2 regions of the Planococcus sp. 11815 genome follow, and region 2 is predicted to be linked to the other one. Evidence: a T-box and tRNA genes for the amino acid it is inferred to sense, from the RefSeq annotation. Region 2 holds a T-box; the other holds one or more tRNA genes.

What was found. A T-box is a leader RNA that pairs with one kind of tRNA and senses whether it is charged. The one in region 2 lies ahead of pheS (phenylalanine--tRNA ligase subunit alpha), so its partner is inferred to be a tRNA-Phe.
Region 1: it encodes a tRNA-Phe, which carries the amino acid that the T-box ahead of pheS (phenylalanine--tRNA ligase subunit alpha) is inferred to sense. The anticodon was not compared.

What each region holds. Positions count from the first base shown of each region.
Region 1 covers NZ_CP096991.1:1,231,358-1,240,915, reverse strand. The annotation lists gene M1Q06_RS06395 (isochorismate synthase) at 1-496, opposite strand, end outside; gene M1Q06_RS06390 (1,4-dihydroxy-2-naphthoate polyprenyltransferase) at 657-1,571, shown strand; gene M1Q06_RS06385 (DMT family transporter) at 1,710-2,690, shown strand; tRNA gene M1Q06_RS06380 (tRNA-Glu) at 2,703-2,774, opposite strand; tRNA gene M1Q06_RS06375 (tRNA-Ser) at 2,781-2,872, opposite strand; tRNA gene M1Q06_RS06370 (tRNA-Asn) at 2,877-2,951, opposite strand; tRNA gene M1Q06_RS06365 (tRNA-Ile) at 2,956-3,032, opposite strand; tRNA gene M1Q06_RS06360 (tRNA-Gly) at 3,038-3,111, opposite strand; tRNA gene M1Q06_RS06355 (tRNA-Phe) at 3,116-3,191, opposite strand; tRNA gene M1Q06_RS06350 (tRNA-Asp) at 3,207-3,282, opposite strand; tRNA gene M1Q06_RS06345 (tRNA-Met) at 3,286-3,362, opposite strand; tRNA gene M1Q06_RS06340 (tRNA-Ser) at 3,405-3,497, opposite strand; tRNA gene M1Q06_RS06335 (tRNA-Ile) at 3,513-3,589, opposite strand; tRNA gene M1Q06_RS06330 (tRNA-Met) at 3,598-3,671, opposite strand; tRNA gene M1Q06_RS06325 (tRNA-Ala) at 3,693-3,768, opposite strand; tRNA gene M1Q06_RS06320 (tRNA-Pro) at 3,775-3,851, opposite strand; tRNA gene M1Q06_RS06315 (tRNA-Arg) at 3,877-3,953, opposite strand; tRNA gene M1Q06_RS06310 (tRNA-Leu) at 3,979-4,067, opposite strand; tRNA gene M1Q06_RS06305 (tRNA-Gly) at 4,091-4,165, opposite strand; tRNA gene M1Q06_RS06300 (tRNA-Leu) at 4,167-4,251, opposite strand; tRNA gene M1Q06_RS06295 (tRNA-Lys) at 4,273-4,348, opposite strand; tRNA gene M1Q06_RS06290 (tRNA-Thr) at 4,358-4,433, opposite strand; tRNA gene M1Q06_RS06285 (tRNA-Val) at 4,446-4,521, opposite strand; rRNA gene rrf (5S ribosomal RNA) at 4,530-4,645, opposite strand; rRNA gene M1Q06_RS06275 (23S ribosomal RNA) at 4,781-7,713, opposite strand; rRNA gene M1Q06_RS06270 (16S ribosomal RNA) at 7,904-9,454, opposite strand.
Region 2 covers NZ_CP096991.1:1,360,698-1,370,255, reverse strand. The annotation lists gene M1Q06_RS07015 (endonuclease MutS2) at 1-279, opposite strand, end outside; gene polX (DNA polymerase/3'-5' exonuclease PolX) at 293-1,996, opposite strand; gene M1Q06_RS07005 (CvpA family protein) at 2,058-2,594, opposite strand; gene zapA (cell division protein ZapA) at 2,600-2,860, opposite strand; gene rnhC (ribonuclease HIII) at 2,943-3,878, shown strand; gene pheT (phenylalanine--tRNA ligase subunit beta) at 3,924-6,323, opposite strand; gene pheS (phenylalanine--tRNA ligase subunit alpha) at 6,336-7,373, opposite strand; T-box leader at 7,412-7,638, opposite strand; gene M1Q06_RS06980 (TrmH family RNA methyltransferase) at 7,675-8,448, opposite strand; gene M1Q06_RS06975 (small multi-drug export protein) at 8,500-8,943, opposite strand; gene M1Q06_RS06970 (hypothetical protein) at 8,940-9,434, opposite strand; gene M1Q06_RS06965 (helix-turn-helix transcriptional regulator) at 9,437-9,558, opposite strand, start outside.

The DNA.
Region 1 (9,558 bases), 130 kb from region 2:
GTTCTTTACGCAACACTTCAAAATCCATAAAGCTGTTTGGCTGCTTAGTAATCAAATGGACACTGACATACGCCTGCTCTCCCTTGATAATAAGCTGAAATGTCGGCACAGCAAAATAAGCCTGCGGGAAATTTCGCCACTCGCTCGGCTGATCATTCAAAGGATCAAATGAAAAACCGCCGAATAGCACTGGCTGAACGGCTGTTTCTTCATTCACCAATTGGGCACTCAGCGCTTTCCAGTCCTTCTGAATGCTGCTGAATCGTCCTTTATAATCGTCAGCCGTCAGCACATAAGCATGTCCCAGGCCCACCATCGTGAAGGACTTTTCACGATTCTGCCAAAACATGCGCTTACCTTCGTACTGTTCCTGCCCAGCTTCGAAAAATGCCAGAGCAGACATGGTCGATACTTCAATTGTTTCTGTATAGAAGCGATAGCCGCTGAAGCGATTCGCTTCCATTTGTTCAGTTGATGAATACGATTGTGAATTCACCGGATTACCTCCGTTTACTGCAGCTTCAATTCACTGCGATACATTTTATCTCTACCTTCTATCATACCCCTTTCTCCGGAATTCAGCACAACATATGCTGTAAATCTCTGCGTTTTGAAGTACAATATAGGTTGGAAAGAAATGAATAGGAGAGATAGAAATGACACATTCCATACAAGCTGATAGTGGATGGCGCGTCTGGTGGCAGCTCACCCGGCCCCATACTTTAACGGCATCTTTTGCCCCAGTATTCCTAGGGACAATGATTGCAATCCATTATACCGCTTTAAATTGGGCGCTGTTCTTAGCCATGCTGATCGCAAGCCTACTGATTCAAGCAGCAACCAATATGTTCAATGAATACTATGACTACGCCAGAGGGCTCGATACTGAAGAATCCGTTGGCATTGGAGGCGCTATCGTCCGGAATGGTGTTTCACCGAAAACCGTTCTGGTTCTGGCATTTCTGCTTTACGCTATCTCTGCTGTATTAGGGCTTTATATTGCAGCTTCTACCAGTTGGTGGCTATTGGCGGTTGGTGGCATTGGTATGCTAGTCGGTTATTTTTATACCGGTGGGCCATACCCGATTGCTTACACGCCATTAGGTGAATTGTTTTCAGGATTGTTCATGGGCTTCCTCATAGTAATCGTCGCTTTTTATATCCAAGCAGAAACGATCACCTCCACCGCTGTTATGTTAGCTGTACCCAGCACATTGCTCGTAGCAGCAATTATGATGGCCAATAACATCCGCGATATGGTCGGAGATAAAAAAAGCGGGCGGCGCACTTTAGCGATCCTAGCCGGCCGACCGGCTGCAGTAACAACTTTCATGTGGTTCTTTATTTTGTCTTATGCTTGGATTATTTTATTGGTGTTGCTCGGTATTGTTACACCCTGGGCTTTATTGGTGCTACTAAGTGTTATTAAGCCCCTGAAAGTAATTATGACTTTTAAGCGCTACACTGAGCCTCTACAAGTAATGCCTGCCATGAAAGACACGGGAATCACGAACACTTTGTTCAGCTTCCTGCTAGCAATCGGTCTACTAGTAGATTATTTTTTATCTTAAATACCTAAAAGCTGATGGCTCATTGCCATCAGCTTTTTATTATTGAAATAGCTATGAGAAGTCTCATTTAAAATAAGAGTGGTGAAAATTTCTCGGTTGCGATATATTGTATCTAATATATTTTAAAGGGGTTTTCCTATGAAACCAATTTTATTAGGTCTTGCAGGAGCAATGTTTTTTGCAGTCACATTTATTGTTAATGCATTAATGGAGGCACAAGGAGGCCATTGGGTATGGAGCGCGTCCCTGCGTTACCTATTTATGATTCCTTTCCTCTTATTAATTGTCATGCTTAGGGGAAACTTGCTTCCGCTCCTCCACGAAATGAAAAAACATAAGGTGAAATGGTTATTGTGGAGTTTCATAGGATTCGGTCTTTTTTACGCTCCCTTGTGTTTTGCAGCAGCATATTCCCCAGGATGGCTAATAGCCGGAACTTGGCAATTTACAATCATCGCTGGAACTTTACTGGCACCTCTTTTTTTAGTTAAAATTCATGTATCCGGCCAAACTATTATGCATAGACAACACATTCCGATCAAAGGCTTATTGTTTTCAACGATTATTTTAGCTGGGATAGCCCTTCTTCAACTTGACCACTTAACTAATGTTACTATTTCCACGTTGCTACTCGGGTTAATACCCGTTTTGATAGCAGCTTTTGCCTACCCACTTGGAAATCGGAAAATGATGGAGGTTTGCGAAGGTCGTCTAGATGCATATCAACGCGTGCTTGGAATGACGATTGCCAGTCTCCCGCTTTGGTTGGTTCTCTCTATTTATGGTTTCTCGACAACTGGGTTGCCTTCTAACTCTCAAATTTATCAATCTTTGATAGTTGCCATCAGTTCAGGAGTAGTAGCGACTGTTCTATTCTTTATGGCGACCGATATGGTCAGAAACAACATGTCAAAGCTTGCTGCAGTTGAAGCCACGCAATCTATGGAAGTTATATTTGCATTAATAGGTGAATTTTTTCTTTTAAGCATCGCATTTCCTTCCCCAATAGCATTAATTGGCTTAACCATGGTAATACTAGGAATGGCAATACACAGTTTCGCTTCACACAATGAACAAAAATTAGAAAAAGAAAAAAGCGTCATGCATATGAATGCATGACGCTTTTTAATATGACCCCTACGGGATTCGAACCCGTGTTACCGCCGTGAAAGGGCGGTGTCTTAACCGCTTGACCAAGGGGCCAAATACTGGCGGAGAAGGAGGGATTTGAACCCTCGCGCCGGTGTTACCGACCTACACCCTTAGCAGGGGCGCCTCTTCAGCCACTTGAGTACTTCCCCAGTATGGCTCCGAAGGTAGGACTCGAACCTACGACCATCGCATTAACAGTGCGGTGCTCTACCACTGAGCTACTTCGGAACAATGGTGGGCCTAAGTGGACTCGAACCACCGACCTCACGCTTATCAGGCGTGCGCTCTAACCAGCTGAGCTATAGGCCCATTATTGGAGCGGGTGAAGGGAATCGAACCCTCATCATCAGCTTGGAAGGCTGAGGTTTTACCACTAAACTACACCCGCAATATGGTGGGTCAGGACGGAATCGAACCGCCGACACTTAGAGCTTCAATCTAATGCTCTACCGACTGAGCTACTGACCCACATATTTATAAAAATGGCGGTCCCGACCGGGATCGAACCGGCGATCTCCTGCGTGACAGGCAGGCATGTTAACCGCTACACCACGGGACCATTTGGTTGCGGGGGCAGGATTTGAACCTGCGACCTTTGGGTTATGAGCCCAACGAGCTACCGAACTGCTCCACCCCGCGATAATTATATTGAAGAAAAATTGTCCACACATTTTTTAAAGATGGAGGAGGAAGAGGGATTCGAACCCCCGCGGGATTTGACTCCCCTGTCGGTTTTCAAGACCGATCCCTTCAGCCAAACTTGGGTATTCCTCCGTGATAAATATTAAATGGTGGACCTTGCAGGACTCGAACCTGCGACCGGACGGTTATGAGCCGTCTGCTCTAACCAACTGAGCTAAAGGTCCTAAAAAAGTGGCGGCAGAGGGGATCGAACCCCCGACCTTACGGGTATGAACCGTACGCTCTAGCCAGCTGAGCTACGCCGCCAGGATCTTTAAATTGTATAGTTGGTGGAGCCTAGCGGGATCGAACCGCTGACCTCCTGCGTGCAAGGCAGGCGCTCTCCCAGCTGAGCTAAGGCCCCATAAAGTGGTCGGGAAGACAGGATTCGAACCTGCGACCCCTTGGTCCCAAACCAAGTGCTCTACCAAGCTGAGCTACTTCCCGACTAAATAGGATGATGACAAAAATATGGCGCGCCCGAGAGGACTCGAACCTCTAACCGCTTGATTCGTAGTCAAGTACTCTATCCAATTGAGCTACGGGCGCATAATATAAAATTTGATAAAACAGTTGGTGCCGAGGACCGGAATCGAACCGGTACGGTAGTCACCTACCGCAGGATTTTAAGTCCTGTGCGTCTGCCAGTTCCGCCACCCCGGCGGGGCATTGGACAGATAAAAAATTGGAGCGGAAGACGGGGGTCGAACCCGCGACCTCCACCTTGGCAAGGTGGCGTTCTACCACTGAACTACTTCCGCTTGGTGCGGGTGAAGGGAGTCGAACCCCCACGCCCGAAGGCGCTAGATCCTAAGTCTAGTGCGTCTGCCAGTTCCGCCACACCCGCGTGGCAATTATGAAATTAAAATGGTGAGCCATGAAGGATTCGAACCTTCGACCCTCTGATTAAAAGTCAGATGCTCTACCAACTGAGCTAATGGCTCAAACATGAGTGGTGCCGGAGAAAGGACTTGAACCCTCAACCTACTGATTACAAGTCAGTTGCTCTACCAGTTGAGCTACTCCGGCATGGAGTAAAAATGGTGGAGGATGACGGGATCGAACCGCCGACCCTCTGCTTGTAAGGCAGATGCTCTCCCAGCTGAGCTAATCCTCCGTATGTATGCCCAGCGACGTCCTACTCTCACAGGGGGAAACCCCCAACTACCATCGGCGCAAAAGAGCTTAACTTCCGTGTTCGGGATGGGAACGGGTGTGGCCTCTTTGCCATCATCACTGGACTATAAGGTTTTTGAAAGACAAGTCTTATTATACCAACTCTGGCGAGTTTTACAAGTCTTTTTTTTGCCCGGAGGCAAAAATTCTTGTTCTTTCAAAACCGGATAAATCGACATTGGAAACGCATGTTCAGTTTGTTGGTTAAGTCCTCGATCGATTAGTATTCGTCAGCTGCACGTGTCGCCACGCTTCCACCCCGAACCTATCTACCTCATCGTCTTTGAGGGATCTTACTTGCTTGCGCAATGGGAAATCTCATCTTGAGGGGGGCTTCGTGCTTAGATGCTTTCAGCACTTATCCCGGCCACACATAGCTACCCAGCGATGCTCTTGGCAGAACAACTGGTACACCAGCGGTGTGTCCATCCCGGTCCTCTCGTACTAAGGACAGCTCCTCTCAAATTTCCTGCGCCCGCGACGGATAGGGACCGAACTGTCTCACGACGTTCTGAACCCAGCTCGCGTACCGCTTTAATGGGCGAACAGCCCAACCCTTGGGACCGACTACAGCCCCAGGATGCGATGAGCCGACATCGAGGTGCCAAACCTCCCCGTCGATGTGGACTCTTGGGGGAGATAAGCCTGTTATCCCCGGGGTAGCTTTTATCCGTTGAGCGATGGCCCTTCCATGCGGAACCACCGGATCACTAAGTCCGTCTTTCGACCCTGCTCGACCTGTCCGTCTCGCAGTCAAGCTCCCTTGTGCCTTTACACTCTGCGAATGATTTCCAACCATTCTGAGGGAACCTTTGAGCGCCTCCGTTACTCTTTAGGAGGCGACCGCCCCAGTCAAACTGCCCGCCTGACACTGTCTCCCAAGCCGCTAAGGCTTGTGGGTTAGAAGTTCAATACAACCAGGGTAGTATCCCACCGACGCCTCCCCCGAAGCTGGCGCTCCGGGTTCTCTGGCTCCTACCTATCCTGTACAAGTTGCACCAAAATTCAATATCAGGTTACAGTAAAGCTCCACGGGGTCTTTCCGTCCTGTCGCGGGTAACCTGCATCTTCACAGGTACTATAATTTCACCGAGTCTCTCGTTGAGACAGTGCCCAGATCGTTACGCCTTTCGTGCGGGTCGGAACTTACCCGACAAGGAATTTCGCTACCTTAGGACCGTTATAGTTACGGCCGCCGTTTACTGGGGCTTCGGTTCGCACCTTCGCTTGCGCTAAGCACTCCCCTTAACCTTCCAGCACCGGGCAGGCGTCAGCCCCTATACGTCACCTTACGGTTTTGCAGAGACCTGTGTTTTTGCTAAACAGTCGCCTGGGCCTATTCACTGCGGCTCTCTCGGGCTTTAACACCCTACCAGAGCACCCCTTCTCCCGAAGTTACGGGGTCATTTTGCCGAGTTCCTTAACGAGAGTTCACTCGCTCACCTTAGAATTCTCTTCTCGCCTACCTGTGTCGGTTTGCGGTACGGGCACCTCCCGCCTCGCTAGAGGCTTTTCTTGGCAGTGTGAAATCAGGGACTCTGAGGTTAAACCTCTTGCCATCACTGCTTGATGTACATAGAAACGGGATTTGCCTCGTTTCTCATCTCACAACTTGGACGTGCACAACCAACGGCACGCTCACCCTATCCTTCTGCGTCCCCCCATTACTCAAACGGCGGGGAGGTGGTACAGGAATATCAACCTGTTGTCCATCGTCTACGCCTATCGGCCTCGACTTAGGTCCCGACTAACCCTGAGCGGACGAGCCTTCCTCAGGAAACCTTAGGCATTCGGTGGACGGGATTCTCACCCGTCTTTCGTTACTCATACCGGCATTCTCACTTCTAAGCGCTCCACCAGTCCTTCCGGTCTGACTTCAACGCCCTTAGAACGCTCTCCTACCACGGACATCTACGATGTCCATCCACAGCTTCGGTAATCCGTTTAGCCCCGGTACATTTTCGGCGCAGTGTCACTCGACCAGTGAGCTATTACGCACTCTTTAAATGATGGCTGCTTCTAAGCCAACATCCTGGTTGTCTAAGCAACGCCACATCCTTTTCCACTTAACGGATATTTGGGGACCTTAGCTGGTGGTCTGGGCTGTTTCCCTCTTGACTACGGATCTTATCACTCGCAGTCTGACTCCCAAGCATAAATCACTGGCATTCGGAGTTTGTCTGAATTCGGTAACCCGGGATGGGCCCCTAGTCCAAACAGTGCTCTACCTCCAGGATTCTCTTCTTGAGGCTAGCCCTAAAGCTATTTCGGAGAGAACCAGCTATCTCCAGGTTCGATTGGAATTTCTCCGCTACCCACACCTCATCCCCGCACTTTTCAACGTGCGTGGGTTCGGGCCTCCAGTAAGTGTTACCTTACCTTCACCCTGGACATGGGTAGATCACCTGGTTTCGGGTCTACAACTGCATACTCACTCGCCCTATTCAGACTCGCTTTCGCTGCGGCTCCGGCTTCTCACCTTAACCTTGCATGCAATCGTAACTCGCCGGTTCATTCTACAAAAGGCACGCTATCACCCATTAACGGGCTCTAACTACTTGTAGGCACACGGTTTCAGGATCTATTTCACTCCCCTTCCGGGGTGCTTTTCACCTTTCCCTCACGGTACTGGTTCACTATCGGTCACTAGGGAGTATTTAGCCTTGGGAGATGGTCCTCCCGGATTCCGACGGAATTTCTCGTGTTCCGCCGTACTCAGGATCCACTCTGGAGGGAACGAACTTTCAGCTACGGGGCTATTACCCTATCTTGCGGACCGTTCCAGGTCGCTTCGCTTAATCCGTTCCTTTGTAACTCCGTATAGAGTGTCCTACAACCCCAGAAGGCAAGCCTTCTGGTTTGGGCTGATCCCGTTTCGCTCGCCGCTACTTGGGGAATCGCATTTGCTTTCTCTTCCTTCAGGTACTTAGATGTTTCAGTTCCCTGAGTCTGCCTTCTCATGTGCTATGTATTCACACATGGATACTGCTCCATTACGAACAGTGGGTTTCCCCATTCGGAAATCCCCGGATCCCAGCTCACTTACAGCTCCCCGAGGCATATCGGTGTTAGTGCCGTCCTTCTTCGGCTCCTAGTGCCAAGGCATCCACCGTGCGCCCTTATTAACTTAACCACTGAATGGTCAAAAAAAATAAGTTGATCGCAAAGCGATCACGCTACTTGATGCTTGTTTCTTAATCAATGTCGATCTATCCAGTTTTCAAAGAACAAGTTTGAAAGTCAATCCTTGCGGAGTGAACCTTCAAAACTGAACGCAAAACGTCAACCCGATTCGTGAGAATCGGTTCCGATATTATCCTTAGAAAGGAGGTGATCCAGCCGCACCTTCCGATACGGCTACCTTGTTACGACTTCACCCCAATCATCTGTCCCACCTTCGGCGGCTGGCTCCCGTAAGGGTTACCCCACCGACTTCGGGTGTTACAAACTCTCGTGGTGTGACGGGCGGTGTGTACAAGGCCCGGGAACGTATTCACCGCGGCATGCTGATCCGCGATTACTAGCGATTCCGGCTTCATGCAGGCGAGTTGCAGCCTGCAATCCGAACTGAGAACGGTTTTCTGGGATTGGCTCCCCCTCGCGGGTTTGCAGCCCTTTGTACCGTCCATTGTAGCACGTGTGTAGCCCAGGTCATAAGGGGCATGATGATTTGACGTCATCCCCACCTTCCTCCGGTTTGTCACCGGCAGTCACCTTAGAGTGCCCAACTGAATGCTGGCAACTAAGATCAAGGGTTGCGCTCGTTGCGGGACTTAACCCAACATCTCACGACACGAGCTGACGACAACCATGCACCACCTGTCACCGCTGTCCCCGAAGGGAAAGCCTAGTCTCCTAGGCGGTCAGCGGGATGTCAAGACCTGGTAAGGTTCTTCGCGTTGCTTCGAATTAAACCACATGCTCCACCGCTTGTGCGGGCCCCCGTCAATTCCTTTGAGTTTCAGCCTTGCGGCCGTACTCCCCAGGCGGAGTGCTTAATGCGTTAGCTGCAGCACTAAGGGGCGGAAACCCCCTAACACTTAGCACTCATCGTTTACGGCGTGGACTACCAGGGTATCTAATCCTGTTTGCTCCCCACGCTTTCGCGCCTCAGCGTCAGTTACAGACCAGAAAGTCGCCTTCGCCACTGGTGTTCCTCCACATCTCTACGCATTTCACCGCTACACGTGGAATTCCACTTTCCTCTTCTGCACTCAAGTCCCCCAGTTTCCAATGACCCTCCACGGTTGAGCCGTGGGCTTTCACATCAGACTTAAAGGACCGCCTGCGCGCGCTTTACGCCCAATAATTCCGGACAACGCTTGCCACCTACGTATTACCGCGGCTGCTGGCACGTAGTTAGCCGTGGCTTTCTGGTGAGGTACCGTCAAGGTACCAGTAGTTAGTTGGTACTTGTTCTTCCCTCACAACAGAGTTTTACGATCCGAAAACCTTCTTCACTCACGCGGCGTTGCTCCGTCAGACTTTCGTCCATTGCGGAAGATTCCCTACTGCTGCCTCCCGTAGGAGTCTGGGCCGTGTCTCAGTCCCAGTGTGGCCGATCACCCTCTCAGGTCGGCTACGCATCGTGGCCTTGGTGAGCCGTTACCTCACCAACTAGCTAATGCGCCGCGGGCCCATCCTGCAGTGACAGCCGAAACCGTCTTTCCGTGCAGCCCCATGAGAGGCCGCAAACTATTCGGTATTAGCACCGGTTTCCCGGAGTTATCCCGATCTGCAGGGCAGGTTGCCCACGTGTTACTCACCCGTCCGCCGCTAAACCAAAGGAGCAAGCTCCAATGGTTCCGCTCGACTTGCATGTATTAGGCACGCCGCCAGCGTTCGTCCTGAGCCAGGATCAAACTCTCCATTATAGAGTAGTTGATTGCTCAATACTGCTGGCGTATCGCCGTCTAAAAGACGCGCGATTCGCTTGATCTGCCGAAGCTGATCAGTAAGTAAGTCACGAACACCGAAG
Region 2 (9,558 bases):
GACTTCCATCAACTCCACCGGGCTCAGACTGCCGCCGATTTGTGCACGTTTCGCATGGGGGCGGATATCGGAAATTCCTCCCATCGGCACATTATTCTTGATACGCAATAATTGCGCTGCTTCATCCATTTCTTCCAACAAACGGTTCACTTCCGCGATGTCAGTAGACGGCAGCAATTCTTTCACTAACCCTTTTCCAAGTGATGAAGTGCAAAATGCAGCCACTTCTTCACGGATTTTATAAAATTCGAGAGTTCGTAATGCGCGCTCTGCGATCATATAAACTCCTCCTTTATCGTTTCAAGAAATCTCGTAACTTCTCAAGCGGCCATGTATTGACCACATTGTCTTTTTTCAGCCATGCTTTCTGTGCGTGGCGGACGCCCGTTGCCATGACCTCCAGCCCTTCGATTGCATGGGCATCGGTATTGATGGCGACTGGTACGCCTTTTTCCTGTGCCATGACCAGCCATTCCACTGCGAGGTCGAGGCGATACGGGCTCGCGTTCAATTCAACGATCTTGCCGTATTCTTTGGCCCAATCGAGGATTTGTTCAACATCCGGATTATAGCCGTCGCGTTTTCCGACGATTCGGCCTGTCGGATGCGCGATCATATGGACGTAAGGGTTTTTCATGGCCGTCAAAATGCGCGCCATGATCTGTTCTTGCGGCTGTTGGAAACTCGAATGGATGCTCGCGATGACGAAATCCAATTGCGCGAGCACTTCGTCGTCGAAATCCAAACTGCCATCCGGCAAGATGTCCATTTCCGTTCCGGACAATACTTCGATGCCATCATGGCGTTTATTGGCCTCACGCAACTTCCCGTTCTGTTCAATCAAGCGCTCGGGCGTCAAGCCGTTTGCGACTTTCAGGTATTGTGAATGGTCGGTGATGACCATGTATTCGTAACCCTGGTCTTGGCAAGCATCGATCATTTCATCGATTGAATGCGCCCCGTCTGACCAGGTTGTGTGCATGTGCAAGTCGCCGCGGATATCGTCGAGCGAGACGAGCGACGGCAATTCGTCAATTCGGTCGATTTCACGGCCATCTTCGCGCACGGTCGGTGGGATGAATGGCAAATCGAAATGGGCGAAAAATGCCTCTTCTGATTCGAATGTCAACACGGAACCGTCTTCCTGTTCCACGCCGTATTCGCTGATTTTCTCTTTTTTCGCTTTGGCCAATTGGCGCATGCGGACATTATGGTCTTTCGAACCGGTAAAATGATGCAGCGCTGTCGCAAATTCTTCTGGTGCAACGAGGCGGAAATCGACATCGATCGGCTCGACCACTTCCACCGCAACAGAGACTTTCGTGTCGCCTGATGCAATGGTTTCTTTTACAGGCAAGCCGGCGAGCAGTTGTTCTTTCACTTTTGCCGGTTCATCGGTCGCTACGATAAAGTCGATGTCTTTGCTCGTCTCTTTTGTGCGGCGAAAACTTCCGGCAACTGAAAATTCCGCAACATCGGAGATCGTCGTCAATAAGTTTTCAATGAATGCCACCGTTTCTTCCGTTTTCCAGATGGGGTGGCGTCCCGGGTCGGTTTCGAAGTTTTCCAGCTCAAGCAGGATTTTCTCTTCGGATTTTGCGCCGAATCCCGGAAGCGCTTGGACACGCCCATCGATGCACGCCTGCTTCAAGGATTCCATTGAATCCACGCCGAGTTCTTTGTAGAGTTTGGCAATTTTCTTGCCGCCAAGCCCTTGCAGTTTCAGCATCGGCACAAGCCCTTTCGGCACTTCTTCCTGAAGCTCTTCGAGGACAGACGATTTGCCGTCGGTAATCAATTCGGTGATGACATCGCCTGTGCCTTTTCCGATGCCTTTCAACTTCGTGACATCTTCAATCTCATCCAGGCTGCGCTGGTCGAGTTCTAGAGCTTGGGCAGCTTTGCGGAAAGCCGATACTTTAAACGGGTTGTCCCCTTTTAATTCCATATATAATGCAATATTTTCCAAAGTACGGATAATAATTTTTTTATTCATGCGAAACAAACCTCCCTAATCGGTTCATAAAAAAACTTCCCTCGTAAGAGAGAAGTTCCTACTACATATAAATATACCACCATTCCTTCACTTTCTCAGAGAAATACGGCGTGTGTTCGAGGATGGCACGGGCGATCCCGGAATTTTCGATTTGGTTTTGAATCACATCGATCGGCAATAACGCAAATACGTAGAGTCCGATAAACAATAGGATGTGCGCTTCGATGAGTCCAAGGACTGCACCGAAAATACGGCTCAAAAACCCGAGCACCGGTATGTATTTGATGAAATCGAACATCGATGCGATCAGCGTCAGCAAAAATTTCACGACGAAGAAAATGAGTGCGAATGCCAACAGCTGGTAAAAAGTTTGGTCCAGATTCAATTGTTCAAAAGCCATCGCAAAGCGCGAGCTTTCGTCGACCGTCGGGTATGGAACCCATAACACAAAGTTTTCCGATAGCGGTTTATAATACGTGTAGGCAACAATGAGCGCGACGACAAATCCGACCATGTGCAGAAACTGCAGTACCAGCCCTCGCTTGAAGCCAACCAAAATCCCCGCCAGAAGCAATACCAATAAGATTAAATCAAGCATATCCGTCAGCCCTTCAAGTTATTCAATTCAATTTCCATTTGTTCTAGCTGCTCTTTCAGTTTAAGATATTCATGTGTCGCATTTACCGCGGTCAATACGGCAAGTTTCGCCTGGTCAAGCGATGGATTGGCGGCGTTGATCTCCCGCATCTTGCTGTCGACCATGGAAGCGACAAGCCTCATATGGCCGGATGTCTCAGTACCGAGCATCTTATATGTATGGCCATATATATCAACGACAGTGCGAATTTTATGCTGCTCTTGCAATGCGCGTTCCCCCTTTGGAATTCTATAGACCATCATAACACGAACTCGAGCGGATTGTGAATCATAAGAAAGGGGACTCCCAATGACCAATAGCGTCTTGAAACTGCCAGAAGAAGCCTTAAAAAGGTTGATCGAACATTACCGTAATAAGGAAATAACCACCAAGAATCCCCATGCACGCTTTGCTGCCAAGCTGCCGGATGCGATGATTACCGTCTACACATCCGGCAAAGTCATGTTCCAAGGCGCTGGCGCTGAACGCGAAACCGCCAAATGGGGCGCTGTCGACAGCATCAAAGAGAAAACGGCGTCAGCGAAAGGCGATCAATTGCCGCCCGATTTCGCCAACCGCTCTGTGCTCGGCTCCGATGAAACCGGCACAGGCGATTTTTTCGGCCCGATTACCGTCGCCGCCTGCTATGTGCCCGCACAGCAAGTTGAACTCGCAAAAGAACTCGGGGTTAAGGATTCCAAGCAATTGACGGATGATTATATGCGCAAAATCGCGCCTGACTTAAAAGCCGCGTTCACTCATAGCGTGCTGACCTTAGATAACGAGAAATACAATCAAGTGCAGGCGCAAGGCTGGTCGCAAGGCAAGATCAAAGCTTTGCTCCACAACCAGGCGTTGAAGCATGTCTTGCGGAAAATGGCACCGGAAAAACCCGAAGCGATACTGATCGACCAATTCGCAGAGCGCGGCATCTACTATCGGCACATCGCACAAGAATCCGACATCATCCGCGAGAATGTGCTGTTTTCCACGAAAGCGGAAAATCTCCATGTTTCGGTCGCCTGCGCATCGATCATTGCGCGTGTCGCTTTCTTAGAGGAAATGGACCGTCTCAGCACAGTTGCAGGCGTCTCTTTGCCAAAAGGCGCTGGCGCGATTGTCGATGAAGCCGCGGCCAAGATCTTGTTGTCGCGCGGAGAAACCTTCCTGAAAAGCATTACGAAAGCCCATTTTGCCAATACGAAAAAAGCGCAAGCCTTGGCAGCGAAGAAAAAACGCACATAAAAAAACAGTCTTGGACTCACCATGAGCCCAAGACTGTTTTTGGTTTTAACGGAGTTCCGCTCCTGATTCCGTGAGCGCTTTGATGATTTTCTCATGCGCTGCGTTCACTTCTTCATCGGTCAGTGTTTTCTCCGGGTCGAAATATCTTAGCGAGAACGCCAAGGATTTCTTGCCTTCATCCATGCGGTCGCCTTCGTACAGATCGAAGACGCGGACATCTTTCAAAAGCTTGCCGCCCGCTTTGCGGATAACCCCTTCAATCGTCTGCGCTTCCACGATATTCGACAAGACCAACGCCACGTCGCGTGAAATTGTCGGGTAGCGGGATACTTGTGTATAGACAAGCGCTTCCGTTTCGCGCGTCAGCAACATCGCCAAGTTCAATTCCACCACGATCGTTTCTTTCAAATCGCGTTTTTTCTGCTCGGACGGGTGCAAGGCGCCAATGACACCGATGCGCTTGCCATCGAGCAGGATAAATGCGGTTCTGCCTGGATGCAAACCGTCCATTTCGCCGCGTTCAAATGACAGTTCTAGGCCCAGCTTTTCAGCCAGCCCTTCCACGATGCCTTTTGCCACGAAAAAGTCGACAGCTTTCTTTTCGCCTTGCCAGCTATGGTCGAGCCACAGTCCCGTCATGACAATTGCCAAATGCTCTTGTTCATCGAGCAATTCATCCTGGCCTTTCAAGAACACCGAACCCGTTTCATACAAAGCTGCCGAATCAATGCGGCGCGCCGTATTGTATGAAAGCGATTCGAGCAGATGAGGCAATAAACTCTGGCGCAAAATGCTGCGCTCTTCGCTCATTGGCATCAACAGACGGGTCGTTTCCGTCGGCTCCAGTGCAAATTGCGTCGCTGCCGCTTCCGAGGTCAAGGAATAGGTCGTAGCCTGAAGCAAGCCCGCCCCTTCCAGGAAATGGCGTGCAATGCGGCGTTTCGCCTGGTATGGGCTCAATCCGCCAGGTGTCGCATCGGTACGCGGCAAGGTTGCCGGAATCTCGTCGTAGCCGTAAAGACGTGCGATTTCCTCCACGACATCTTCTTCGATCTGGATATCTTGTCGGCGTGTCGGCACTTCAATGATCAATTGATTATTCGCCGCTTCCGTGTTGAACTTCAAGCGGCTAAGGATATCGAGCATGTCCTCAAGGCGGATCTTCATGCCGAGGCGGCTATTGATGAAGTCCGGAGAAACTTTGACAACGCGCTCTTGTTTATCGAGCTGGTCGAAGATGAGCGATCCGGCAAGCACTTCGCCTTCCGCCAGTTCAGCCAATAATTGTGCAGCACGTTCCGCAGCCGGGATGACGCGGTTCGGGTCGACGCCTTTTTCATAGCGTGAGCTCGCATCGCTTCTCAAGTTATGGTCTTTCGACGTACGGCGAATCGAATCGGAAGCAAAATAAGCGGACTCGATGACGACCGTTGTCGTCTCATCGCTCACTTCCGAATTTGCACCGCCCATGACACCGGCAAGTGCGACAGGGTCCGTGCCGTTGGTGATGACCAATTGATGCGCAGATAAGGTGCGTTCTGTGTCATCAAGCGTTGTGATTTTTTCGCCTTCTTTTGCCTGGCGCACGGTGATGTTGCCGGAACCAAGGGAATCATAGTCAAACGCATGAAGCGGCTGGCCGTATTCCATCAAAATATAGTTTGTCACGTCAACGACATTATTATGCGGGCGTACGCCAGCAGCCATCAAGCGCTGTTGCAGCCAAAGCGGCGATTCCTTCACTTTAACGTTGCGCACGACTTTCGCGACATAAAGAGGATTCGCTTCTGGTGCATCCACTTCGAGCGACAGCATGCTTTCCGCACTGTCCGCAGCTTCTGTGTACTTGATTTCCGGCAAGCTAACCTCTTCTCCCAAAATGGCGCCGACTTCATAAGCGACACCGAGCATGCTCATCGCATCCGCACGGTTCGGAGTAAGGCCAAGTTCAAGGACCGTATCGTCCAAGTCCAGATAAGACAGTACATCTGTGCCGGGCTCTGCTTTTTCAGGCAAGACGTAAATGCCTTCTGCATAGCTTTTTGGCACAAGTTTCGTTTCAATGCCCAGTTCCTGAAGCGAGCAGATCATGCCGTTCGATATTTCTCCACGCAGCTTCGCTTTTTTGATTTTCATGCCGCCTGGAAGTTTCGCGCCCGGACGTGCCACGATGACCGACTGCCCTTTAGCGATATTCGGTGCGCCGCAGATGATCTGGTCGATTTCCCCGCCGCCGACATCCACTTGGCAGATTGACAGTTTATCGGCTTCCGGATGCTTCACGCAATCCGTCACATAACCGACGACCAAATTCGCCAGTCCTTCCGAACGGTCAATTACGGCGTCAACTTCGATTCCTGCGCGCGTAATTTTTTCCCCGAGTTCCGCTGGGGGCAAATCTTGTGTATTTACATATTCTTCCAACCATTTTGTCGATACTAACATGAAAGTTCCTCCTTAAAGTTCCGTCCGTTGAAATTGCGTCAAGAAACGCACGTCGTTCGTGTAGAAATGGCGGATGTCCTCGATGCCGTATTTCAGCATCGCAATGCGCTCTGGCCCCATGCCGAATGCAAATCCTGTCAGGCGCTTCGAATCATAGCCGGCCATTTCCAGAACGTTCGGATGCACCATGCCAGCGCCCAGAATTTCGATCCAGCCGGTCTTTTTGCAGACATTGCAGCCAGACCCGCCGCATTTGAAGCAGGAAATATCCATTTCAACGGAAGGCTCCGTGAACGGGAAGAAACTCGGACGCAGACGGATTTCACGGTCTTCGCCGAACATCTTCTTGGCAAAGACGGACAAAGTCCCTTTCAAATCGCTCATGCGGATGTCCTCGCCTACAACAAGCCCTTCGATTTGCGTGAATTGATGCGAATGCGTCGCATCGTCATTGTCGCGGCGGTACACTTTGCCCGGGCAAATGATCTTGATCGGCTCTCCGCCTTTTGCTTCCATCGTGCGCGCCTGCACCGGTGAGGTATGCGTGCGCAGCAAAATATCTTCTGTTATATAGAAGGAATCCTGCATATCGCGCGCTGGATGCCCTTTTGGCAAGTTGAGTGCTTCGAAATTATAATAATCCTTCTCGACTTCCGGGCCTTCTGCGATTTCGTATCCCATCGACAAGAAAAGATCTTCAATTTCCTCGACAACCCGCGTCAGTGGATGTGGATTGCCTGTCTTCGCCGGACGTCCTGGCAAAGAAATATCAATCGTTTCGCTTTGCAGCTTTTCATTGATCGCCTGTTCTTCCAGCAGGACCATGCGCGCTTCGAGCGACTCAGTCACTTCGGCACGCACTTCGTTTGCGAGCGCGCCCATCTTCGGACGCTCTTCCGCCGGCAATTTGCCCATGCCTTTCAAGACATCGGTGATCGGCCCCTTTTTCCCTAAATACGCTACGCGCACGTCCGTCAATTCCTTGACTGTTTGCGCTGCCTGGATTTTCTCCAATGCTTCATTTTTCAATTCCTGCAATCTTGCTTCCATTTTCTCTCCTCCTTGAACATAAAAAAGCCCCGCCCCCAAAAAGGGACGAGGCATTGATTCGCGGTACCACCCTAGTTATCGCACGCATGCGATCACTCCATTGAATAACGGCTCATCACCGGCTAGACTTTACGGCACTCGGCCGGTCCCCGTCTAGCAGCTCGCGGGGTGAACTTCCGGAGTTCCTGCATATCCGCGCTTTCAGTCGAGGGCGGACTTCCTTGGATGCAGGGGACTACGTACTTTTCCCGGTCAACGCTTGTTTATTTCTCTTCTATTATAATGAACTTTCGCCGGTTAATCAAACACCAGTTTTGGGAACGAGGCTATACAATAGAATTCCAGTTGCTACGGCTACGTTCAATGATTCTGCCGGGCCGTAAAGCGGCACCATGAGATTCTGGTCGGTCTGCTCGAGTAGCTGCGGCTCCACGCCGCTTCCTTCATTTCCAACAATCAGCGCAAAACGCCCTTTCGATTCCGCCTCGTACATCGGCACCGATTGGTAAAGAGCCGTCCCGTAAACCGGAATGTCCCGCCCTTTCAAGCGTGCAACCCAATCGAACAAATCGCCTTTGACAATCGGCACCTGGAAATGCGCGCCTTGCGCAGAGCGCACCGTTTTCGGATTGTACGCATCCGCCGAACCTTTTCCGAGCACAACAGCGTCAATTCCGGCCGCTGCCGCGGTGCGGATCATCGTCCCGACATTGCCTGGGTCTTGTACGGCGTCGATCAAAAGCAAGGTCTGCCATTGCTCTTGCACAGAGTCGCCATACTCCGGCTGTGCGCAATGGGCGAAAATGCCTTGCGTATGCTCAGTTTCCGCAATTTCTTTTGCGATCTGTGCCGTCACTACATAAAGCGTGAGGCCCTCGATATCCCAAGCATCTGGAATTTCCGTGCCTTCGCGGACGATCAAGCCTTTGATCCCGTCTTTCTTATTCAACGCCTCTTCCGTCAAATGAAATCCTTCGATGAGAAATTCCCCGAATTTATCGCGCTCTTTACGGGTTGTGCTCAGTTTCTTCCAATGTTTGACAAGCGAGTTCTGCAATGATTCAATTCGTTTCATAATACGTTCACCACTTTTTTCAGAATAGCTCCAGTATAGCATAGGGCCGTTTTACGCAGTAAAGAAATCAAAGCCAAGTGCTGTCAAAATCCCGAACGCGAGCGTCCAGACCCCGATGCTGATGATCATCCAGACGGTCGTATTGCGCTTCGTCGCACCCAAAGTCATGCCGATGAATGCCGCGATATGCGTGCCGATCAAAATTGGCCCTAAAAGCGATAGCCCCGGCAGCCCGTATTTGTTCCAGATGCGCACTGCGCGTTCGTTTTTCTTCGACGGCTCCTTGCCTTTTGCTTCCTGGCGCTTATCGTACCAGATTCGGAATTTGTCGAAGCCGATAATAAGCAGCATCACCGTCAACATATTCCCTACAAATGCCGTGATCATGACCCATACCGGCGACAAGCCCCAGACAATGCCGAGCGGGATGACGAGCGCGATTTCTAACCACGGAATCGCCGCCCCGAGGAATATTAATGCGTATTCATAAATCATTCAGCTGCCTCCTTCAGATGCCTGCGCATCTCCATATAATAAATCAGGTTCTGGCCGAATGCGACAGCGAGGATTCCCCAGACAATGAAAAGTCTCGGGATCGGGAAAAGCATCACGATCAATGCAAAGAACGGCAATGTCCAGGTGATGAATGTATACACTTTCTGCACCGCTTTTCTTGTGATGAACGTCATTCCCTCGTCTTGTTCCATGTATTCAGGAGGGCGCATTGAAAATGGAGAAATTTTCTTGCCTGGATTTTTTCGGTTGTACGCTTGCAAAGCAATCAAATAGATGGTGATTAATACTAAATACGCGATCAATGCCGCAAACAGCAAGAACCCTTCCACCGCTTGCGTTTCGATGCTCAAGCTCGAATCAGTCTTCGTGACATTGACGAAGCTTGAAGTGAACCCAACCGCCATCACTGCCAAAATCAAAATAAATGCCATATTCCAAAGCGGGTATGTCATGCGAAAATCCTGTTTCATTTTTACTCCTCCTCCAACCAAAATAAGTCGCCTACTTCCACTTGCAAGACCTTAGCGAGCTTCAAAGACAATGTAATTGACGGTGAAAATTCGCCTTTCTCGATAAATGCAATCGTTTGCCGCG